Regions from separate parts of the Dactylosporangium sp. NPDC049742 genome, predicted to be linked through region 3. Evidence: riboswitches for the same ligand, from Rfam matches in the RefSeq annotation. Region 3 holds a riboswitch; each other region holds the start of a gene.
What was found. Region 3 has a riboswitch for cyclic di-AMP ahead of AB0J72_RS09475 (hypothetical protein). Riboswitches for the same ligand answer to the same signal wherever they lie in the genome.

Region 1 (7,797 bases), on a different contig from region 3:
GGCACCGGGACCCTCACCTGGGTGCCGCAGGACTTCCTGACCGGCCACGCGGTCGTGCCCTGGTCAGGCCCGCGGTCCCTGCCCCTGTGGCTGCCGCTGCCCGAATACGCCGGGTTCCTCACCCGGGACGTCACCCGGTCGCTCGCCGCCGGCCTGCGGACGCGGCCCCTTCCCGAAACGGCGGCCGCCACACTCGCGGCATTCAGTGACACTCGCCACATTACTGGTCTCACCGAAGAGGAAGAAGTCGAGCTGTTGCGGGAATGGCACGCTCGGTAGGGGGTGGTGTGACGAGCCAGTCAGCATTTCGACAGACCGCTGCCCGCGTCGATTCCTGCGGATACATGTGCATTTGCCTGTCATGCGGGCGACTCTTGCCGATGAACAGCGGTGACCCCGGTCCCATCGAACGTCGTTCCCAGGGAACTCACAGCGAGTTTAGGCGTCTGACGGGCAGGAATACCACGTATCACTTGTTGCAACCGAAGCGAACCGGAGCTGCTCCCGAGTCGTCTAGGTAAGTGGTGCAACTCTCACGGGTCGTCACCGGAATCGCCCGCGAGGGTGGAATTCGGCAGGCCACGTGACCGTTGTGTAGGGGGCATACCCGGGGGGCACCCGTTTTAGCAGGGTGAAACGGGGAAGGCGAAGGATGGACGGGGAGGGGCCCGAAGGTGGAGAACGTGAAAGTGGAGATGCGACCCGATACAGGTGCCGAAGAGCGTGACCTGGTTGGTGTGTACCTGCATGAGATCTCCCGCACGCCGCTGCTCGACGCCGCTTCTGAGGTCGAGCTTTCCAAGGCGGTCGAGGCTGGTCTCTATGCGGAGCACCTGCTGGACGAGGGCCGGTTGCCCGACGGTGTGAGCGCCGCCGAGCTGCAGCGCCTCGTCGACGAGGGCGAGCGGGCGAAGGACCGGTTCATCCGGGCCAACCTGCGGCTGGTCGTGTCGATCGCGCGGCGCTACGTGCGGTCCGGCATGCCGATGCTCGACCTCATCCAGGAGGGCAACACCGGCCTGGTTCGCGCCGTCGAGAAGTTCGACTACGTGCGCGGCTACAAGTTCTCGACATACGCGACATGGTGGATCCGCCAGGCGATCAGCCGGGCGATCGCGCAGCAGGAGCGCACGGTCCGGCTGCCCGTTCACCTCGTCGAAGACGTCAACCGGATGCGCAACGTCGCGCGTCAGCTGACCCGCGAGCTCGGCAACGACCCCGAGCCCGAGCAGCTCGCCACCGCCCTCGGCGTCCCCGTCGAGCGCGTCCACGAGCTGAAGCGCTGGTCCCAGGACACCGTCTCGCTCGACACGCCGGTCGGCGACGACGGTGACACCAGCCTCGGCGACCTGGTCTCCGACTCCGACGCGCCGTCGCCGGAGGACGTGGTCCTCGCCGCCCTGGAGCGCCAGCGCATCGAGGGTCTGCTCAATCACCTCGACGACCGGTCCGCGGGCATCATGCGCGCCCGCTACGGTCTGGAGGACGGCCGCGAGCACTCGCTGACCGAGGTCGCGAGCCGGTTCTCCCTCTCTCGTGAGCGCATCCGCCAGCTGGAGATCCAGGCCCTCGGCCGTCTCCGCGAGCTGGCCCGTGCCGAAGGCCTCCAGGCCGCCTAGCCCGCAGACGACCCGCAGCCCCTGACTGTCCCGGTCGGGGGCTGCTTCCACATACTGGGACGCTTAGGTCTCGTTTAGGTCACCGACCATCGATCGACGCCCACGTCCCGTAGCGGTGCCGGCTCGCCCTCAACGTTGCGGAACGGGACCCCCGGGACCGGCCGCCGGAGCCCGGCCCGTAACGCAGCGTCAGGAACGGCCCGGCGGTGCCCGGTTGGCGGCGCGGTGCCGGGAATCGCCCGCCGGGTCCCTTCGATGACGCGTCGCCCGGCTCGCGCCAGCGGTGCGCCGTCCAGCCCAGCCGACGACGCCCCGACCTGGGTGACAGGGGCGTCCTGGCCGTGCCGCGTCCAAGGCGTGCCGCGGCCCGGGTGGTGGCGGGGTGTTCCGGCTGGTCGGCGGCGTCCGGGCCAGCTGTTCGGCGCTCCTGCCCGCCCTGCCCTGCTGCGTCCGTGCCCTGCCGCCTCCTGGGCGTGCCGTGTCGCGGTTCGGGTGGCGGGGCGTCTTGGCTGGTCGGCGCTCCTGCCCTGCCGCGTCCTGGCTGTGCCGCGTCCTGGCCGTGCCGCGTCCTGGCCGTGCCGCGTCCTGGCCGTGCCGCGTCGCGGTCCGGGTGGCGGCCTGGCTGGGTGCGCAGTATCAGAGCCCCTGGGTGCGGTGTCAGAGCCCGGCGCGGTGGGCCGGCGGGCGATGTGGGCTGGGTCAGGGGCGCCGGGCCACGACGAAGAGGCGCGGGAAGGGCAGGATCGTGCCGAACGGTTCGCGGGGGTAGCGCTCGCTCAGCGCGGCGGCCACCCTGGCCCGGAAGTCGTCGAGCTCCGCGCCGGACAGGGCGTCGAAGTAGGGGCGCAGGCCGGTCCCGCTGAACCACTCCAGCACCGGGTCCTCGCCGGGCAGGACGTGGAAGTACGTCGTCTCCCACGCGTCCACGGCCAGGCCGAGCCCGGCGAGGGTGCGCACGTACCAGGCCGGCTCCCGCACCGGCGTCGCGCCGCGCGGCCCCAGGACGGTCGGGTCCAGGATGTCCGCGTCGAGGATCGGCCCGCCCGTCGGGACCTGGAACGCGAGCGTGCCGCCGTCGTCGAGCGCCGCGGCGAGCGTGGGCATCAGCGCGGCGTGGTCGTCGACCCACTGCAGGGAGGCGTTGGCGACGATGACGTCCACGGAGCCGCGCTGCGGCCGCCACCCGGCGATGTCGCCGAGCTGGAACGACAGCTGCGGGGTGCCGAGCGCTGCCGCCTTCGCGAGCATCTCGGGGGAGGAGTCGATGCCGAGCACCGCCGCGTCCGGGAAGCGCGTCGCGAGGGTCGCGGTCAGCGTGCCCGGCCCGCACCCGAGGTCCACGACCGCGACCGGCGCGGTGGTCTGGATACGCGCCACCAGCTCGTGGAAGGGCCGCGCCCGCTCCTCGGCGAAGCGGCTGTACTGCTCGGGATCCCAAGAGGCCATGCCCCAATCTTGCCGGGCATGGCCTCTTGGACGTGCTGTCAGGGCTTACTTGTGCGGTCTGCCGTAGCCGTACGTGTCGCTGCGGCCGTCGATCGACTGGACCTCGACGTTTCGCCCCGTCGTCGGTGCGTGGATCATCTTGCCGTTACCGATGTAGATGCCCACGTGCCCCAGGCCACGGAAGAACGCCAGGTCGCCGGGGGAGAGCGCGGACCGTGAGATGTGCGTGGTCTTGCTCCACTGCTGCGCCGCGTTGTGCGGCAGGATGACGCCGGCCGCCTTCCAGGCGCCCATGGTCAGGCCGGAGCAGTCCCAGCTGCTTGGTCCGGCGGCGCCCCACTTGTAGGGCTCGCCGAGCTGGGCACAGGCGAAGGCCACCGCCGCGTTCGCCGGTGACGTGCACTCGGCACCGAGCGCGACCTTGACACCCGTGGAGCCGGTGCCGCCGCCGGTCGTCGAGCGGCGGCGGAGCGCCTCGAGCTTCTTGACGTCGCCCTCGATCTTCTTCTTCTTGGTCTCGAGCTCGGTCTTCTGCGCGGTCTCCGCGGCGAGCGTCTCGTCGATCTTCTTCTTCTCTTCGTCCAGCTTCGACTTGGCCGACGTGAAGTCGGCGATCTCGTGCTGCTGGTGCTTGCCGATCTGCTGCAGCGTGGTCAGCTGGTCCATGAGCGTGTCGGACGACCGCGCGTTGAGCACGATGCTGAGGTTCTGCAGGCTGCCCGCGCCCTTGAACGCCGCGACGGCGATGACGTCCACGTTGGCGTTGGCGTTGGCCATGTTGTCGACGTAGGGCTGGAGCTTCTTCTGCAGCTCGGCGGCGGCCGCCTGAGTGGCGGCCAGATCGCCATTGATCTTGTTGTAGGCCTCGACCAGGTCTTCGAGCTCGTCGCCCGCCTTCTGGATCTGGGCGTCGATCTCAGCCGCTGTCGGATCGGCCTTGGCGACACTCGCGGGCGCCACGATCGCCAGCGACACGACCCCGATGAAGAGTGTGCGCAGCAGGGACCGTTTGGTGCGGTGTCCAGCGGACAAGGGATGACCCTTCTTCACCGACCGCCTACCGGGTTAGCTGACGGGTTCGGGCGGGAAGAGTGCGCCCTACCGCGCTGTGCGGATTCACCCCAAGGACCCTGGGTCCCCGGCTCGACAGCGCCAGAGCGGCGCTCGACTCGGCGGCGCTTGCCCGGCGCCGCCCGGGGTGGGCGACGGACTGCCGTGCAGGCCAGGACATAACTTAACGTGATCACCAACGAAGCGAAACCCGCGAGCGTTGTTGAATATCGATTACCCCAAAAGTCCGAATCACGGCGGGTTGTCGCTCCACATCGGACAGTGACGCACCACAGAAGATGGTGTTGACGGACACACAATTGGGGCTTGATTCTGCTCTGAGACCCGGTTAAATACACGTAACTTTATTCACCGTCGATGCACATAGTTCGCCCACTCCGAACACCCCCGGAGGAGCGTCACCGGATGTTGCGTGTCCAGAACCTCGAGGTCGTCTACGACGACGTGATGCTGGTGCTGCGAGGCGTCAGCCTGCAGGTCCCACCAGGACGCATCGTCGCGCTGCTCGGCGCGAACGGTGCCGGCAAGACCACGCTGCTGCGGGCCCTGTCGGGCCTGCTCGGCGTCCACGACGGCGCCATCACCAAGGGCGCCGTCACGCTCGACGAGAAGCCCATCCACCGGCTCAAGCCGGCCGCCGTGGTCCGCCGCGGCGTCTCGCAGGTGATGGAGGGGCGCAGGACCTTCGCCGAACTGACCGTCGAGGAGAACCTGCGGCTCGGCGCCCACACCCGCCCGAAGGGCCGGGCGGAGGCGATGGACCGCATGTACACCCTGTTCCCCGTGCTTGCGCAGCGCCGCGGCAGCATCGCCGGCTATCTCTCCGGCGGCGAGCAGCAGATGCTGGCGATGGGGCGGGCGCTCATGTCGGACCCGGCGTACCTGCTGCTCGACGAGCCCAGCCTCGGGCTCGCGCCGCGCCTGGTCGAGCAGGTCCGCGACCTGATCGTGCAGATCAACCAGGCCGGCACCGGCGTGCTGCTGGTCGAGCAGAACGCGACCATGGCGCTGTCGATCGCCGAGCACGGATACGTGCTGGAGACGGGCAAGGTCGTGCTCGACAAGCCCGCCGCCGAACTGCTCGCCGACGACGACATCCGCGAGTTCTACCTGGGACGGGCCGAGCGGTCCTTCCGCGACGTGAAGCACTACAAGCGTCGCAAGCGCTGGCTGTCATAGAAAATCAGGAGTCGCCGTGCTGCGTTTCGAAGACGTCCGGCTCAGCTTCGCCGGCGTCAAAGCCATCGACGGGGTTTCGTTCACCGTCGCCAAGGACGAGCTCTTCGCCGTCATCGGGCCCAACGGGGCCGGGAAGACGTCGATCTTCAATGTGATCTCCGGGGTGTACCGGCCGCAGCAGGGCAAGGTGTCCCTCGACGGCGCCGACCTCACCGGACTGCGCCCGGACAAGGTCGCCAAGCTGGGCGTGGCGCGCACCTTCCAGAACGTCGAGCTGTTCCAGCACCTGACCGTGCTGGAGAACCTCATGCTCGGCCGGCACCACCACATCCGCTACGGCACGCTCGCCGCGATCGCGTGGCTCGGCCGGGCCCGGCGCGAGGAGATCGCCAACCGGGCCGTGGTCGAGGACATCGTCGACTTCCTCGAACTGGCGCAGTGGCGCCGGCTGCCGGTGGGGTTGCTGCCGTACGGCGTGCAGAAGCGCGTCGAGCTCGGCCGGGCCCTCGCGATGGAGCCGAAGCTGCTGCTGCTGGACGAGCCGGTCGCCGGGATGAACCTGGAGGAGACCGAGGACATGGCCCGCTTCATCCTCGACGTCCGCGAGGAGCTCGGCGTCCCGATGATCCTCGTCGAGCACGACATGGGGCTCGTCATGGACCTCGCCGACCGGGTGATGGTCGTCGACTTCGGCGTGCCGGTGTCCACCGGGACCCCGGCCGAGGTGCAGAACAACCCCGACGTCCTGCGTGCCTACCTGGGGGAGGTGGAGCGGGCATGACGATCGCCGAACTGGTCAAGCAGCACGCGGAGCGCACGCCCGGCGCCGTCGCCATGCGGGAGAAGCACCGCGGCATCTGGCGCGAGATCACCTGGCGGGACTACTGGAAGACCGCGGAGACCGTCGCCCGGGCGCTCAGGTCGCTCGGCGTCCAGCCCGGCGACCGGGTCGCGATCCAGTCGGAGAACCGCTCCGAGTGGCTCTTCGTCGACGTGGCGACCGTCGCGGTGCGGGCGGCGACCGTCGGGCTGTACCCGACGAACCCGCCGGACGAGGTGCGCCACATGCTCGCCGACTCCGGCGCCCGGATCCTCTTCGCCGAGGACCAGGAGCAGGTGGACAAGGCCCTGGAGGTCCTGGACGACTGCCCCGGCCTGGAGTGGATCGTCTACCTGGAGCCCAGGGGCATCCGCGGCCGGTACAAGCACCCGAAGCTCATCGCCTGGAGCGACCTCCTGGCGTCGCACGCGGATGCGGAGCCGGTCGAGCTGACCTCGGAACCGGACGACGTGGCCACGCTGATCTACACGTCCGGCACGACCGGGCGGCCCAAGGGCGCGATGCTCACCGTCGCCAACGTGGACTTCGCGATCCGGGTCCTGGTCGAGGGCGGCGGGTTCACCGACCCGCCACCGGGGCCGCACGACCTGACCCTGTCCTACCTGCCGCTGTGCCACGTCGCGGAGCGGGTCTTCACGGTCTGGTTCAACGCCGCCGCCGGCGTCACCGTCCACTTCGGCGAGTCGATCGCGACCGTGCAGGCCGACCTGCGCGAGGTGCAGCCGACGATCCTGTTCGGGGTGCCCCGCATCTGGGAGAAGATGATGGCCGGCATCACCGTCCGGCTCGGCGGGGCGTCGCCGCTCAAGCGGGCCAACGCGCGGCTGTGGCTGCGGGTCGCGGACCGCATCGGCGCCACCCTGGAGGCCAACGGCGGGCGGCACACCGCCGGCAGCCGGCTGCGGTACGCGATCGGCTGGCTGCTGTGCTACCGGGCGCTGAAGGATCGCATCGGCGTCCGCCGGGTCCGCTACGCCGCCAGCGGCGCCGCCCCGATCGCCCCCGACGTGCTGCGGTTCTTCATGGGCATCGGGGTGCCGATGTACGAGGTGTACGGCATGACCGAGAACACCGCGATCGGCACCGCCAACCGCCCGGGCCGGATCAGGCTCGGCACGGTCGGCGAGGCGCACTCCGGCGTCGAGATCCGCATCGCCGACGACGGGGAGATCCAGACCCGGCACCCCGGCACGTTCGCCGGCTACTTCCGCAACCAGGCGGCGACCGACGAGGCGATGACGGCGGACGGCTGGCTGCGCACCGGCGACGTCGGCGAGCTGCTCGACGGTACGCACCTGAAGATCACCGACCGGTCGAAGGACATCATCATCACCGCCGGTGGCAAGAACGTGGCGCCGAGCGAGATCGAGAACGCGCTGAAGGCGTCGCCCTTCGTCAAGGAGGCCGTCGTCATCGGCGACCGGCGCGCGTACCTGACCGCCCTCATCGGCATCGAGCTCGACACCGTGGGGGAGTGGGCGCAGCGCCGCGGCATCGGCTACACCACCTACCGCGACCTGGCCGGCAAGCCCGAGGTCATCGCGCTGATCCAGGGCGTCGTCGACGCGGTCAACGCCGGCCACAACCCGGTCGAGCAGGTCAAGACGTTCCGGATGCTGCCCAAGGAGCTCGACCACGAGG
Region 2 (7,797 bases), on a different contig from region 3:
CAGCGCGAACCGCGCACCGAACGACTGGTAGCCGCGCAGCCGCAGGCCGTCGCTGAGCCGGGACGTGTCCAGCTGCTGCGCGCCGACGCGTTCGACGATGTCGGCGGGCAGGAACCCTTCGCTGGCCGCGACGTCGCCGCCGAGCCCGACAACCTGGCTGAGCAGGCCGTAGTAGTCCGCCGAGTGGCGCTCGAAGTCCCGCCACACCCACCGGTCGCCGGGCGTGCGGACCTTGCGCACCTCCCGCGCCGCCTCAGGAAGGCCGGCCTGCTCCGCTTCGTGCAGCGTCGCCTGTACGGCGTGCGCCGCCTCGGCCGCGGCGGTCCTGTGCGCGGCCCGCATGAACATCCGGCGCCACGGGCCCGCCCCGGCCGGCCCGGCCATCGGCCGCTGCGCCGCCAGCCGCTCCTGGCACCGCTGCGCGTCGGTCTCCTGCGCCCCGGCCGCCTGCCACACCCCGCGCCACACCGCGAGGGCCCGCACCAGCCGCGTCATGTCCGCGTTCTTCGGGTCGAACTCGATCCTGAACTGCAGCGAGTCCGTCGCCGCCCGCTTGAGCTGCTCCGCGGCGGTCATGGTCTTGCGGGCCGTCTCCGCCCCGATCCCCGGCACCTTCGTGAGCCGCTCGGGCCCGGCCCGCAGCACGTCCGCCACCGAGCAGATCCCGTGCGCCGGCAGCTCGTCGAGCCGCGCCCGGCCGTCCACGGTGTCCTTGACCGTCTCGATCGACATCTTGCCGAGCGCGTCCCACACCTGCGGCTCGCGCGCCACCTCGTACGCCGCGACGACCTCCTGCCGCGCCGCCGCCACGGTCCCGGTGACCGTCTCGGCGTCGTCCTGCATCTGGCCGGCCCGCGCCAGCAGGGCACGCGCCTCCCGCGGCCTCATGCTCGCTGCGCCGGCATACATGTGCTTGAAGGTACCGATACAGCGCCGCCACCGCTCGGCGGGTCACTCCGGGAACGGCGGGGTGCGGGTCACCCCGTACACCTGCCAGAAGAAGTCATTCATGGCCGCGGCGACCGGTGCGTGCCGCGCGACGATCTCCGCGTGCGGTGCGGGGAGCCCGTCGGGTGCCGCTCCCGCCGCGCACCGGCGCAGGTAGGCGTGGCGCTCGGCGGGCCCGGTGATCCCGGCGACGTTGGCGACGATCCAGTTCAGCAGCTCCCGCACGGCGTACTTCGCGTCGTGTTCCCGGTGGTGCACGAGGAACGCCCGCTCCTGCGCGGTCAGCTCGAACCGGGGTGACGTGGCCAGCCCGAGGTCCGTCAGGTAGAGCCGGTCGCCGTCGGTCAGGATGTTGCCGAAGTGCGCGTCGAAGTGCAGCAGCCCGTTGGCGTTCATGAAGGCGACGGCGGCGGCCAGGCGGCGCTGCACCGTGCCGACGGCGTCCGGATGCTCGCGCAGCCACGCGTCCAGGCGCTGCGGGACGTACTCGAGGAACAGCACCACGCTCGCCGACGCCGCCGCGAGCGCTTCAAGACGCCGCCGCACCGCCGCCGAGCCGTCCCAGTACGCGACGGCCCGGTCGATGTCCTGGTGCTCCTCGGCGGGCGGCGGCGCGCCCGGCAGCACGCGCCAGTGGTAGAGCAGCGGGAACGCCTCGGTCCGGCCGGCCAGCACCCAGCTCGTCGTCATGGTGTTCGCCGCCAGCTCCCGCCACGCGCCGAAGCCGCCGCCGCCGTGCGCGACGACGCTGTAGTGGCAGGACGTCGGCAGGTCGAACAGGTTCGCCGTCGAGCGCACGTGCCGCGGGAGGCGCTCCAGGTCGGTCAGCGCGAGCCGCTTCACGAAGACCGGCGTGCCGGCGACGTCCAGCAGGGCCGAGGCGCCACCGACGCCGACGCCGAGCGCCTCGGCGTTGTCGACGAGCTCGGCGAGCCTGGCGTCGCTGAGCAGGGCCAGCTCCGTCGAGACCGCGCCGAACCTGCTCAGCCGGGACATGGCGGAAGCCTAGCCCGTGCGCGGCGCCGGCAGGGGGCGGCGCCGGTGCTCCGTACGATGCGCGCATGGGCAACGACGGCACAGCGGGACGCTCCTACCGCAAGGCCGCGGTGCGGCGGGCGGAGATCCTGTCCCAGGCCATCGCGCTGTTCGCGGAGCGGGGCGTGGACGCGTCGTTGCGCGCGATCGGTGCGGCGATCGGGGTGTCGCACGCGGCGCTGCGGTACTACTTCTCGTCGCGCGACGAGCTGCTGGTCGAGGTGTACCGGGCGCACGAGCAGGTCGAGCACGGCGGCGCGCCGCAGGACGGGGTGTCGGCGGTCCGGCTGATGGAGCGCAGCGCGGAGCGCAACCGCACGATCCCGGGCCTGGTCGAGCTGTACGCCACGCTGACCACGGACGCCCTGCAGGCGGGGCAGCACCCGCTCACCCACGAGTTCGTGCGGGACCGTTTCCGGCTGCTGCGCTCGCACCTCGCCGAGCGGGTCCGCGCCGGCCAGCGCGCCGGCGCGATCGCCGCGGACATCGATCCCGACGACGCGGCGGCGCTGGTCATCGCGGCGTCCGACGGGCTGCAGCTGCAGTGGCTGCTCGATCCCGAGGCGGTGGACGTACGGCGCGCGCTGGCCCTGCTCGAGCGGCTGCTGCCATCGCCGCCGGGCACTTGACCACAGATTCTTCCATTGGAAGAATTCGGCGAGCCGCTGCCCCCCGCAGCGCGATGCGGAGGCGCAGCCGATGGTCCTTCCCGAGCAGGTCGAGCCGGCGGATCCGGCGCTCGACAAGCCCACGGCGCACGCGTCGGCGCTGCGGCTGACCCTCGCCTCACCGCTCTACCGGGGCGCCACGCTCGCGGTGTTCCTGTCCGCGCTCGGCTTCTCCGCCGCCGCCCCGCAGATCGCGACGTTCCTGGTCAACGACCTGCACGCCTCCCTCACCGCGGCCGGGCTGTTCTACCTGACGAACCTGGCCGCGCCCGTGGCCGGGTTCCTGGTCGGCCGGCGGTCCGACCGCACCGGACGCCGACTCGGGCTGTTCCGCATCTGCGCCGCCGCCGGGTTCGTGGGCTGGATCGGCATCGCGTACTCCACCGAACTGTGGATGCCCTACGTCATCAGCGCCGTCGTCGGCGGGTTCGGCGGCGCCGCGACGTCGCAGCTCTTCGCCGCCGTCCACGACGAGCTCAAGGCGCACCCCGGCCCGAACAACGACGGGGTGGTCGCCGTCGTGCGGATGGCCCTGACCGGCGGCTGGGTCATCGGCCCGGTGGCCGGGTCGTTCCTGGCGGCGCAGACGTCGCTGCGCACCATGCTGGTCGCCACGGCAGTCTGCACGCTCGCCCAGATCGTGCCGCTCGGCGCGCTCCGGACAGCACCGCCGGCACCGGACGGGGCCGGCGACGCACCGGGGGCCGGCCATCGCGGCCCCGGCCTGCGGGCGATGCTGCCGCTGCTGGCGTTCACCGGCCTCTACGTTCTCGTGTACGCCGGCGAGCCGGTCAAGTACGCGTACCTGCCGCTGTACATGAACGACCAGCTGCACTTCCCGGCCGGCCTCAGCGGCGCGGTCATCGGCATCCAGCCGCTGGTCGAGATCGTGCTGATGCCCGTCGCCGTGGTCGTGGCCCGCCGGACCGGCATGATGGAGCTGATGGTCCTCGGCGCCGGGTTCGGGGTCGCCGCCAACGTCTGCTTCGCCGTCACCGGCAACGCCGCCGGGCTGTTCGCCGGGCAGGTCCTCATGGGCGGCGTGTGGGGCGTCTTCGCCACGCTCGGCATCATCGTCGCCCAGCGGCTCCTGCCGACCGCCGTCGCCACCGCGTCCGCGATCTTCATGAGCTCCACCGCGCTCGCCTCCGCCCTCGGCGGTGCGGCCGGTGGCACCGGCGCCGCCGCCATCGGGCTCCCGCGGGTGTTCCTCATCCCGGCCGCCCTCGCCCTGCTGGCCGTCTTCGGCCTGGCCGTCATGGCCCGCTCCACCGACCGCCACCGGTGAGACGCCGGGCAGGTCAGTCTTGTGTCTACGTTAAGTGTGGCTTAGATCGAGCGCTGGCAGTGTGGTCCGGCGTTACGTTTGGGCCGGCCTGCCGGACATCGCCCGCCCCGCCGGGGTGGCCGGGCAGCCACCGCCGAGTTGTCGGTCGCGCGGGCACGATGCGTGCGGCCGGCGAGCCGGGGAACCAACCGGGGCTTCCCCATGGGGTGAATCCGCGCCCGCCACACCGGGGCGCGGTAGGGCGCGCCTTCTTCTCGCCCGAATCCGTCAGCTAACCCGGTAGGCGGTCAGCGAAGAAGGACTGTGCCGTGTTCAACGGACGTACGACGCTCCGCGCCTCGGTCGTCGCGCTGGCGGTGGCGGCCATGATCGCCCCGGCCTGCGCCGCGCAGGCGGACCCGACGCCGCAGGAGCTCCAGGCCCAGATCGACAAGGGCAACCAAGAGGTCGAGCACGTCGTCGAGCTGTACAACAAGGTCAACGGCGACCTGGAGACCACCCAGGCGGCGATCACGAAGCTCCGGGCCGACATGGCGCCGCTGCAGGCGACCCTGGCGACGGCGCAGGACGACGCCTCGGCGCTCGCGGTCAACGCGTACAAGACCGGGGGCAACCTCGGCACCCTGTCGCTGATGCTGGGGGCGACGTCGACCGACACGCTCGCCGCCCGCGTCGGCACCCTCCAGCAGATCTCGCACAGCCAGCAGCGGGACCTGGCCGCGTACACGGCGGCGAAGGGCGCGCTCGACGCCGAGCAGCGGCGCCTGGACGAGACCCTCGCCGCGCAGAGCCAGCAGAAGACGGAGCTGGAGACCCGCCGCAAGAAGATCGAGGGTGACATCGCCCGCCTCGACGCGCTGCAGGCCAAGGCCGAGGCGGCCGCCGCGGCGGCGAAGGTCAAGACCACCACCCCGCCCCCGGCGACGACCCCGGCCAAGCCGCCGGCCGTGTCCGGCAACGCGGGCAAGGCGGTCAACTACGCCTGGGCTCAGCTCGGCAAGAAGTACGTGTGGGGCGCGGCCGGACCGAACACGTTCGACTGCTCGGGCCTGACCATGATGGCGTGGAAGGCGGCCGGCGTGACGCTGCCGCACAACGCCGCGGAGCAGTGGTCGAAGGTGCGCCACATCTCCCGCAGCCAGCTCGCCCCCGGCGACCTGGTGTTCTACAACGGCCTCGGGCACGTGGGCATCTACATCGGCAACAACCAGATCATCCACGCCCCGAACAGCCGCACGGTCGTCAAGGTCGCTCCCGTCGACATCGACACGCTGTACGGCTACGGCAGGGTCGCGTAGTCACGGACGGTAATCTGCCGGGCATGCGCATGTTGCATCTCGGGCTGCGGGTCACGGATCTGGAGCGCTCGCTCGCGTTCTACACCGCGGTCGGCTACGCCAAGGTCGGCCACGTCCCGGAGACCGGGTTCGGCAGCCTGACGATGCTGCAGCTGCCCGGCGACCCGTTCGTCAGCCTCGAGCTGGTGCACGACCCCGCCCGGCCGGTCGCCGACACCGGCGCCGTCAACCACCTCGTCGTCCAGGTCGGCGACCTCGGCACCACGGTCGCCGACCTGGCCGGCAGGGGCATCACGGCCGAGCCGCCGACCGACCACGGCGGGGGCATGGCCACGTCCTGGCTCACCGATCCCGACGGGTACCGCATCGAGCTCGTACAGTGGCCGCCCGGCCATCCGGAGGGCATGACCGCGGCCGACTTCGCCTGACCGCCGGCCTGTCCGTGCACCCACCACCCAACCGCACGGCCGCACGGCCGCACGGTCGCACAGTCGCACAGCGCGGCGGGTGGTGCGCGGAAACGGTTCGACAGGCGCGGTGACCGGCTGCCACGATCGGACGGTGATCACCGACGTCGACGCCGCGACCCGCTCGTTGCACGGGACGGCGCTGGGCGACGCGTTCGGCGAGACCTGGTTCTTCCGGCCCGCCGACCAGATGCGGTGGCAGATCGAGGAGCGGCTGGTGCCGCAGGGCCCGTGGCCGTGGACCGACGACATCGCGATGGCCGTCTCGCTGTACCGGACGCTGCGCGAGCACGGCCGGGTCGTGCAGGACGAGCTGGCCCGCCGGTTCGCCGACGCGTACGCCGCCGACCCGTACCGCAACTACGGCCCGTCCATGCACGGCGTGCTCCAGGCCATCGGCGACGGCGAGGCCTGGCAGACGGTCACGGCCGCCCAGTTCGACGGCCAGGGCTCGTGGGGCAACGGCGCCGCGATGCGCGTCGCCCCGCTCGGCGCCTGGTTCGCCGACGACCTCGACCTGGTCGTGGAGCAGGCGGCCCTGTCCGCGGCGGTCACCCACGCGCACCCCGAGGCGGCCGCCGGCGCGGTCGCCGTGGCCGTCGCGGCCGCCCTGGCGGCACGGCGGGTGCCCGCCGACGAGCTGCTGCCGCGGGTCGCCGACCGCACACCCGACAGCGAGGTCGCCGCCCGGCTCCGCCGGCTCTGCCGGCGACCGTTCGACCGGGAGCCGCGGTGGATCGCCGGCGAGGTCGGCTGCGGGACGCTGATCTCCGCCCCCGACACCGTGCCGTACGCGATCTGGTGCGCCGCCCGGCACCTGGACGACCTCGCCGAGGCGTTGTGGGCGACCGTCAGCGCCGGCGGCGACATGGACACGACCTGCGCCATCGCCGGCGGCATCGTCGCCGCCCGCACCGGCCTCGACGGCGTGCCCGCCGAGTGGGTCGACGCCCGCGAACCGCTCCCACCCATGTAGGGACACGACCGAGGAGTGACCGTGACCAGCACGCCAGACCCGCTGTCGGTACAGCAGCGGCAAGCCGTCATCGACGACTTCGTCGCGACCGTGTTCGACGGTGTGACCGACCCCGACGGCATGGTGGTGGCCGGATGGATGCGGGAGCTGCCCACCGACCTCCCGGACGACCCGGCCGACGCGCGGTCCGTCGCGCGGGCCGTCGCATGGCAGGAGCTCGCCGACCTGGTCGCCGGCACCGCGTTCCGGCGCAAGGTCCGCACGATGGTGCTGAGCGACCCGCGGCTGGAGTTCGGGTTGAACATCCGGCCGCTCGTCCTCGAGCACGCCGGCGGCGCCGTCGACCGCGGGGTCGCCGCCGGCTCGCCCGAGGCGCGCGCGATCGTGCACCGGATCGTCCCGGCCGACCTGCCCGCCGAGGAGAGGGCCGCGTTCGTCCGGTGGCTGGAGCTGGTCGCCGACCCCCGGGTCGAGCGCTACTGGCAGCTGCTCGCCGTCCTGCACGGCACCGACCCGGGACCGGCGGCCGTGCCGGCCTACGCCTGGCTGCTCGACGCGCTGCGGGCCGTCAGCCCAGCAGGTCGAGGGTCCGCCGGATGAGCAGCGCGGTCGCCTCGGGGTCGTAGGTCGGCAGGGAGCTGTCGGCGAAGTAGTGCTGGTCGCCCGGGTACAGGAACAGCTCGCCGTCCTTCGCCTGGGCGACCAGGTCGCGAGCGGCGTCGATGTCCCCCTCGCCGACGAAGAACGGGTCGGCGTCCATCCCGTGCACCTGGACCGGCACGTCGGCGGGCCAGGCGGCGCCGAACTCGGTGACCGGCACGCACGAGTAGCACAGCAGCGCGCCGCGGGCGCCGGGGCGGGTCTGCGCCAGCCGCTGGGCGGGCAGCACGCCGAGGGAGAAGCCGGCGTAGACGAGCTCGGCCGGCAGGTCCGCGACCGCCCGGGCGCCGCGGTCCAGGATCTCGCCGGGGAAGCCGAGCTCGGTGGCGTATGCCATGCCCGCCTCGATGCTGTCGAAGGTGCGCCCGTCGAACAGGTCGGGGGTGTGCACCGTGTGCCCGGCCCGGCGCAGCTCGTCGGCGAACGCGACGACGCCCGCCGTCAGTCCCTGTGCGTG
Region 3 (7,797 bases):
TCTCGTCAGCCAGGAGCTGCACCTGCACCGTGCGGTGACGCTGTGCCGGCGGCTGGGCGTCGACGCGTACGGGGTGCCCGCCCTCTGCGAGGGATGCCAGCGGGTGACGATCTGGTACAACACGGCCAGGGACGTCGCGGCCGGGCCGAAGGCCGCCTGGGAGGCCCTCCGGCACCGACAGGCGGCAGTCGTGTCGCCACCGGATCCGTCCCTGCTGCAGGCGATGCGCTGACCCGCCCACCATCGTGGTTTTGGGCACGCCCGGCAGGCACCGGCGGCATACTTGACCCGTCCACGGCGCCGACATCAGATCGGCGCTTGTCCATGCCTGGCCCGATGGGTGGTGCGTTACCGGTGATGATCCCGCGTCCGGGGGTTTCCGGCTGATGGTCACCGTGCTGCGCACCGTCGACGACGTCCTCGCATGGGCGGAGCTGCTGGTCGGGCCGCCGCTGCGCACCGCCGTCGGGCGGCTCCCGGAGCCGTCGCGCGAGGTGGCCGAGCTGCAGCTGGGCGGGCTCGACGAGGATCCGCCCGCCGCCCGTACACGCGCCGCACTGACCCTCGTCTGCGCGGGCGCCGTCGGTGGTGACCCGCACGACGCGGTGTCGGGCGCCGTCGCGGTGGAGCTGGTGCACCACTGGTCGGGGCTGCAACGGGACCTGTTCGACGGCGACCTGACCCGCCTGCACCGGCCGACCGCCTGGAGCGTGGTGGGGCCGCACCCGGCGACGCTGGGCGGGCAGGCGATGCTGGCGCTCGCGTTCGACGTGGCGGCGACCGGCGACCCGACCAGACGCGTGCCGCGCCCGCTGCGCCAGGCCAGCCGCGCCACCCCCGACACCGCGCCGGCTGCGCCCGCCAGGGAGCCGGTGCGGCAGGACCGGGCGACCCGGGACAGGTTCACCGAGCAGCACGGCACCCCCGACCCGTGCACCGACGCGCGCCGGCAGTCCGGTGCGGCGTCCGTCGACCGGGCCGGCGTCCGCATCCTCGGCGACACCGTCCAGCAGCTCCTGCACGGCCAGCACACCGACCTCAACACGGCCCTGGACGCCGCCCTGCCCCGGCACCGCTCCGGCAACGACCTGCTCCGCGCGTGCATCACCGCGGTCGAGCAGCGCAGCGGCGCCCTCTTCGGCTGCGCGTGCGCCCTCGGCGCGCTCGCCGGCGGCGGCGACGCGGCGCGGGTGGAGCAGCTGCGGCTGTTCGGCGTGCGGCTCGGGCTGGCCGTCCGGTTCGCCGAGGACCTGCAGGGCATCTGGGGCGACCCGGCCGTGACGGGCCGCCCGGCGTTCGCCGACCTGCGCGGCCGCCGCCGCTCGCTGCCGGTCGCCGCCGCCCTCGCCGCGGGCGCCGACGAGCTGGCCGACCTGCTGCACCGCGAGGGCCGCCGCCTCAGCGAGGCCGACCTGGAGCGCGCCGCGAAGGTCGTCGAACGCTCCGGCGCCCGCTCCTGGTGCGCCCAGCAGGCCGACGACCTCCTCGCGCAGGCCCTGGTCGCCCTCGACCTGGCGATCCCCGAGCCGGCCGCGGTCGCCGAGCTCGTCGCCCTGGCCCGCTGGGCGACCCGCCACCCGGCCTGACCGGCACCCCCGCCGGCGATCCACAAAACCCGCGCCCAACCGGCGATCCACAAGGCGATCCACAGACCCGCTCCTGACCGGCGCTCCCCCGAAGGCGCGCCGGCCGGGTGCGGGTGCGCGTCAGGAGAGGGCGGCGACCACCTGCTCCGCGCGGGTGGCGTGCTTCTGGTACGCGCCGGGGAACGCCGACCGCTGCACCGCCTGGGCGGCGCCGGTCACGCTCATCCGCTGCCAGCCCTCGACCCGGTTGAGGGCGTTGTAGAAGAGCATCGCGGAGTGGGCCGGGTTCATCAGCTCGGCGACGGTCCCCCAGCCCTGGCTGGCCCGCTGCTGGAAGAGCCCGACCGAGTCGTGGTCGGTCGAGGTGCCGTCGTGCGGCAGCCCGAGGGACGCGGGCACGGCGGAGCTGGCGACGTTGTACAGGTCGCTCTCCTGCATCGCGGTCGCGACCGCCACGACCAGGGCCCGGTCGGGCATGCCCTGCGCCCGGCCCTGCTTGACGATGATCGCGGCGTTGTCCATCTGCCGCTGGTCGAGGCCGGCGACGGGCCTGACGACCGGCGGCACCGGCGGCGCGGGCGCGGCGGGCACCGCGACGGCCAGGGGCCCGGTCGCGGGCGCCGGCGCCGCGCCGGCGGAGGGCGCGGCCGACGGCCCCGAAGCGGACAGGGACGACGGCGACGGCCAGGACCAGGCCGCGGCCGCTGACTCGGCATACGCGGAGCCGGTGAACATCGACGCCGGCGAGTCCGCCGGCAGGGTGCCCAGCAGCGTGGCGGACAGGATGGCGACCGAGACGGTGCCGGCCTTGGCGCCGAGCACGGGCACCAGCCGGCGATGTCGCGGGTGGAACTGGCGTGGCAACACCTTCAATATGGGCTTCACTACTGATGTTTTCCTTCGTTGGCAGGCAGAAGACATGCGGCATCGGCACGCCGCCTGAGGACGGCATGCTGGAAGGGGGGAACCAGTGGTGAGGTGTTACGAGGGCGCGCGGGCGGCCGGCATCGACGCAGACTCCTTCCGGTGCCGCCTACCGGGTTAGCTGACGGGTTCGGGCGGGAAGTTTCGCCCTACCGCGGCCAGGCCGCGGATGCACCCCAGAGGACGCGCATGGGTCCCCGGCTCGCGAAGATCGCGACTCGACGGCGCCCGCCCGGCAGCACCGATGCGGTGCAGGTCGACCGGAGCGGACGCAACGACACTACTGGGCCGTCTCGGGCCGGGCCAACCGCAGCAACGGCATACCACCCTGAGCACCCGAACGCTCACCGAACGCCGTCACCCGCCTGGTCACCTCACCGGCGTGACGACCGCCCTTGACCAGGTACATCGCGCGGTCAGCGGCCCGCAGCGCGGCGCCCGCGTCCTCGACCGTGTCATCGATCACGGCCACACCGACGCTGACCCTGACCCGCATGATGTGCCCCTGGTGCGTGACGGGTGCGCAGACGGCGCGCTCGAGGCGGTCCACCAGCACGCCGAGGTCGCCGGCGGCGACGTTGCCCATGAGGACGACGAACTCGTCGCCGCCGAGGCGCGCGACGGTGTCGGTGGGCCGCACCAGCGACTGGAGGCGCTGCGCGACGGCGACGAGGACCGCGTCGCCGGCCTCGTGGCCGAGGGTGTCGTTGACGATCTTGAAGTCGTCGAGGTCGCAGAAGAACAGCGCGCTGATCACCTGCTCGGTGCGGGCCCGCCGGATCGCGGCCGCGAGAGGCTCGGCGACGGCCTCGCGGTTGGCCAGCCCGGTCAGCGGGTCGCGGGAGGCCCTGCGGACCAGGTCGGCCTCGGTGGCCTTGCGGCTGGTGATGTCCTGCACCTGCGTGATCGCGAACGCGGGCGACCCGGCGACCACCGACATCGTCGCGGAGATCCAGATCGTCTCGCCGTCGCCGCGGACGCAGCGCACCTCGTAGTCGCGGATCATGCCGGCACCGCCGGCGAACACCTCCCGGCTGCGCTCGAAGTCGTCAGGGTGGATGAAGTCGCCGAAGCGCATCGAGACGAGCACGTCCTCGTCCCGCCCGAGCAGCTCGCACAGCGCGGGGTTGACCCGGACGAGGCGGGTCAGGTCGGCACCCTCCAGGCCGATCATGCACATGCCGGTGCCGGCGCCGTTGAACGCGAGCCGGAACGCGGCCTCGCTCGCCTCCAGGTGCTGCCGCTCCCGGCGCAGCGCCTCGACCAGGTTGGCGTTGTTGATCGCGATGCCGGCCTGCGCGGCGAGCATCTCGAGCAGCTCGCGCTGGAACGCGCCGGGCCGCCTGCCGTCGGCGGGCAGGTCGACGCTGAGCACGCCGACGAGCGAGCCGTCGGGCGCGCACAGCGGCGCGAACAGGGCGTCGAGGGGGTGCCAGCGCTCCTCCTCCGGGATGCCGTCCGCGCCGTCGGGGGCGGCGGGGATCCAGGACTGGATGCCGTCGTTGTGCCGCTCGTGCGGCAGGAACCGCAGCTGGCCCCACTCGTCGGCGGCGGCGAGGTGCGCGTCGAACTCCGCCGCCGGGTACCGGACGCCGAGCAGCTCCGCCCGCGCCTCCTCGGACCCGGCGATCGCGACCGCCTCGTACACGCCCTCCGGATGCAGGTAGTTGACCACGGCGGCGCCGAACCCGACGTGCTCGACGACGGCGTCGGCGATCCGGTTCAGCGTCTCGACGACGGTGCTGCCGGTGTTGATGCGCCCCGTGATCCGGTAGACGGAACGGATGGCGGCCATCGCCATGTCCCGATCTCGATCCACGGCTCGCCTACCCCGATCCGGCCGACCCTGCAGCCCTCACATCGACGCAACGCCTCCGATCCTAAGCAATTGCGGGCGCGGTCCGCCGCCGCGCGGACCCGGGTCATCGCTGCGGCTGACGACGGGGCCGCGGCGGCCGGCTTACGGTTCCGACTCGACATGCCGTCGAGTCACCTGAAACCGTCTGAAAGGTCGCTATGCCGCACAAACTTCGCCGTCTCCTTGCCGGCGGCTGCCTGATCGTCGCCCCGCTGGTGTACGTGGCGGGCCTGCTCACCGACCCCGCGCTGCGCGCCGGCGACGCCGCCGACGGCGCGTACGGGCGCCACCCCGGTCAGGTCTCGGTGAGCGCCGCGCTGCTGCACTGGAGCTGGGTCCTGCTCGTGCCCGGCATCATCGGCATGATCCACCTGGTCCGCCGGCGCGCCGTGCTCTTCGGGCACATCGCCGGGCTCGTCGCGCTGCTGGGCGTCGTCAACTTCTCCGCGCTGATGCTCGGTGACTTCTTCTACGCCCGGCTCGAGGCGGACCTCGGCACCGCGGCGGGCGACCGCCTCGCCGACGCCGCCTTCGCCGCCGGCGGGGCACAGTGGGGGTTCCAGGTGCCGGGCTTCCTCGGTCTGCTCGGGGTGCTCCTGCTGGGGTTGGCGCTCGCGTACGACCGGCGCGTCCCCTGGTGGGCACCGCCGGCGATGCTGGCCGGGATGCTGACCGGCCCGATCTACCCGATCGGCATGATCGCCGGCAGTCTGCTCTACATCGCGGGCGCGGGCGTGATCGGCGTGCGGATGCTGCGGATGACCGACGCCGAGTGGGCTCAGGATCCGAGCGGGAACGTCGCGGCGACGGTGTAACCGCCGGCGCCGGGCCCGGCGCGGAGGGTGCCGCCGTGCAGGGCGACCCGCTCCCGCATCCCAGCGAGCCCGTGCCCCGCGCCGGCCACGGCCGGCGTGCCGTCGTCGCTGATCTCGACGGTCAGCGCGGACGGCGCGAAGCCGACGGTCACGTCCGCCGACGCGGCCCCGGCGTGCTTGAGCGTGTTCGTCAGCGCCTCCTGCACGACGCGGTACGCGGCCAGCCCGACCGCCGGCGGCACCGGTCGCGGCCTGCCTGTGGTCCCGATCCTGACGTCGAGGCCGGCGGCGCGCAGCGGCGCGGCGAGCCGGTCGAGCTGGTCGAGGCCGACCGGCGCCCGCCCGTCACGCAGGACGCCGAGCAGCATCCGCAGCTCCTCGACCGTGTCGCGGCCGGCCCGCTCGACGCTGTGCAGCAGGTCGCGTTCCCGTTCGCGGGCGGGGTCGGCGGCCAGCAGCATCCGGACCCCGCCGGCCTGCAGCGTCATCAGGCTGACGTGATGGGAGATGACGTCGTGCAGCTCCCGCGCGATGCGGGTGCGCTCCTCCTCGGCGGCCACCGCGGCCCGCTCCGCCATCCGGATCGCCCGGTCCGTCTGGCGCCGCAGCAGGACACCGCTGCCGTAGGCGACGCCCATGAAGATCGCGCCGATCAGCCCCTCCGCGACGTCCTGCCCCGGCAGCGTCTGCAGCAGGGCGTAGGCGGCGAGGACGGTGGCGGCGCCGGCGGCCCGGGCCCGCCGCCCTGTCGCCGCGCTGCCGACGGTGTGCACGAGGATGAGGTTGGAGTAGAACTGCCAGGCGGTCAGCGGGTAGTCGTCGTCCAGGACCGCGAACCGGAACAGGGCCGACAGCGCCGTCAGCGCGGCGAGGGTCGCGACCGGGAAGCGGCGGCGCGGCAGCAGGATCACGCCGGCGAGCAACGCCCCGGCGGCGACGAGCCCCGGCCGGTGCACCTGCCCTGGTCCGGCGCCGGCCCGCCCGAACGCCTCGACGACACCGGCACCGGCGACCGCGAGCGCCAGCACGACGTCGAGCCAGGACGGCCGCGGCAGCCTGGGAGCGAGGTTCATTCGCCTGGGCGGACGAGGCCCGCCTCGTAGCCGTACACCACGGCCTGGACCCGGTCGCGCAGCCCGAGCTTGGTGAAGATCCGGCCGACGTGGGTGCGGACCGTCGCCTCCCCCATCAGCAGCCGGGCGCCGATCTCGGCGTTGGACAGCCCGCGGACGAGCTGCTCGAGGACCTCCCGCTCCCGCCCGGTCAGCGTGTCCAGCGCGGGCGGCGCGACGGGCTCGGGACGGGCGGCGAACGACGCGATCACCCGGGTGGTCACTGCCGGGTCGATGAGCGCGTCGCCGGCCGCCGCGATCCTGACCGCGTCGACGAGCTGCTCCGGCGGTGACACCTTCAGCAGGAACCCGCTGACCCCGAGCCGCAGCGCCGCGTGCAGGTGCTCGTCGGTGTCGAACATGGTGAGCAGCACGACCTTCGGCGGCCGCGGCCCGGCGAGTACCTCCCGGGCCGCGGTCAACCCGTCCAGCCGCGGCATGGCGATGTCCATCACGAGCACGTCGGGCCGCAGCCGCTGGACGGCCGCGACCGCCTCCACACCGTCGGACGCCTCGCCGACGACGGTGATCGATCCGGCGGCCGCGGTCTCCACGACCAGCCGCAGGCCGGCCCGGATCATCGCCTGATCATCGGCGATGACCAGCCTGACCTGCTCAGACATACGTGCAGGATAGCCAGCGCGGGCTCAGCCGAGCAGCTCGCCCAGCGGCACCTTCGGATCCTCGAGGCGGACCAGGTCGACGGCGGTGCCGGCCCAGCCGGCGCGGACGAGGGCCTGGATGTCGTCGGTGACGTCCCAGACGTTGACGTTCATGCCGGCGAGGACGCGGCCGTCCTGGACCCAGAAGGCGATGAACCCGTCCGCGACCGAGGTGCCGCCGCGGAAGACGACCCGGTCGTAGCCGCCGGGGGCGACGAAGCCGGAGTACTCCATGCCGAGGTCGAACTGGTCGGAGTAGAAGTACGGCACCCGGTCGTAGGTGGCGTCGCCGAGCAGGGACTTCGCCGCGACCTTGCCGCCGTTGAGGGCGTTGGCCCAGTGCTCGACGCGGACGCGCCGGCGCAGGCCGGGGTGGTCGAGGTTGACGACGTCGCCGGCGGCGTAGATGTCGGGGTCGGAGGTGCGCAGGGCGGCGTCGACGAGGATGCCGTTGTCGACCTCGAGGCCGGCGTCGACGGCGAGCTCGGTGTTGGGCTGGATGCCGACCCCGACGACGGCGACGTCCGCGGGCAGCTCCGTGCCGTCGGCGAGCACGACCGACCGCAGCTTGCCGTCGGCGCCGCGGAACTCCGCCACGGAGGCGCCGAAGCGGAACTCGACGCCGTTGGCGCGGTGCAGGTCGGCGAAGACGGTGGCGACCTCGTCGCCGAGGACCCGCTGCAGGGGCAGGTCGGCGACCTCGACGACGGTGACGGCCGCGCCGTGCTTGCGGGCCGCGGCGGCGGTCTCCAGGCCGATCCAGCCGGCGCCGACCACCACCACCCGCTCGGCGCTGCCCAGGTGCGCCAGCAGCGCGTCGGACTCGTCGACGGTGCGCAG

Region 1: it holds a riboswitch for cyclic di-AMP, as region 3 does, so the genes downstream of both, AB0J72_RS05265 (NlpC/P60 family protein) here and AB0J72_RS09475 (hypothetical protein) in region 3, are expected to answer to the same signal.
Region 2: it holds a riboswitch for cyclic di-AMP, as region 3 does, so the genes downstream of both, AB0J72_RS08500 (NlpC/P60 family protein) here and AB0J72_RS09475 (hypothetical protein) in region 3, are expected to answer to the same signal.

The regions. Positions count from the first base shown of each region.
Region 1 is NZ_JBFANF010000002.1:390,813-398,609, reverse strand. Features, by position in the region: gene AB0J72_RS05280 (NAD-dependent epimerase/dehydratase family protein) at 1-279, shown strand, start outside; gene AB0J72_RS05275 (sigma-70 family RNA polymerase sigma factor) at 696-1,619, shown strand; gene AB0J72_RS05270 (methyltransferase domain-containing protein) at 2,319-3,065, opposite strand; gene AB0J72_RS05265 (NlpC/P60 family protein) at 3,111-4,097, opposite strand; cyclic di-AMP (ydaO/yuaA leader) riboswitch at 4,106-4,250, opposite strand; gene AB0J72_RS05260 (ABC transporter ATP-binding protein) at 4,542-5,315, shown strand; gene AB0J72_RS05255 (ABC transporter ATP-binding protein) at 5,332-6,096, shown strand; gene AB0J72_RS05250 (AMP-binding protein) at 6,093-7,797, shown strand, end outside.
Region 2 is NZ_JBFANF010000004.1:326,270-334,066, forward strand. Features, by position in the region: gene AB0J72_RS08480 (SNF2-related protein) at 1-888, opposite strand, end outside; gene AB0J72_RS08485 (serine/threonine protein phosphatase) at 952-1,944, opposite strand; gene AB0J72_RS08490 (helix-turn-helix domain-containing protein) at 2,010-2,612, shown strand; gene AB0J72_RS08495 (MFS transporter) at 2,683-3,939, shown strand; cyclic di-AMP (ydaO/yuaA leader) riboswitch at 4,061-4,240, shown strand; gene AB0J72_RS08500 (NlpC/P60 family protein) at 4,248-5,237, shown strand; gene AB0J72_RS08505 (VOC family protein) at 5,261-5,665, shown strand; gene AB0J72_RS08510 (ADP-ribosylglycohydrolase family protein) at 5,799-6,680, shown strand; gene AB0J72_RS08515 (hypothetical protein) at 6,702-7,280, shown strand; gene AB0J72_RS08520 (dienelactone hydrolase family protein) at 7,249-7,797, opposite strand, start outside.
Region 3 is NZ_JBFANF010000005.1:190,639-198,435, forward strand. Features, by position in the region: gene AB0J72_RS09465 (ElyC/SanA/YdcF family protein) at 1-232, shown strand, start outside; gene AB0J72_RS09470 (polyprenyl synthetase family protein) at 387-1,586, shown strand; gene AB0J72_RS09475 (hypothetical protein) at 1,707-2,450, opposite strand; cyclic di-AMP (ydaO/yuaA leader) riboswitch at 2,602-2,744, opposite strand; gene AB0J72_RS09480 (diguanylate cyclase) at 2,791-4,305, opposite strand; gene AB0J72_RS09485 (hypothetical protein) at 4,527-5,183, shown strand; gene AB0J72_RS09490 (histidine kinase) at 5,147-6,256, opposite strand; gene AB0J72_RS09495 (response regulator transcription factor) at 6,253-6,918, opposite strand; gene AB0J72_RS09500 (FAD-dependent oxidoreductase) at 6,943-7,797, opposite strand, start outside.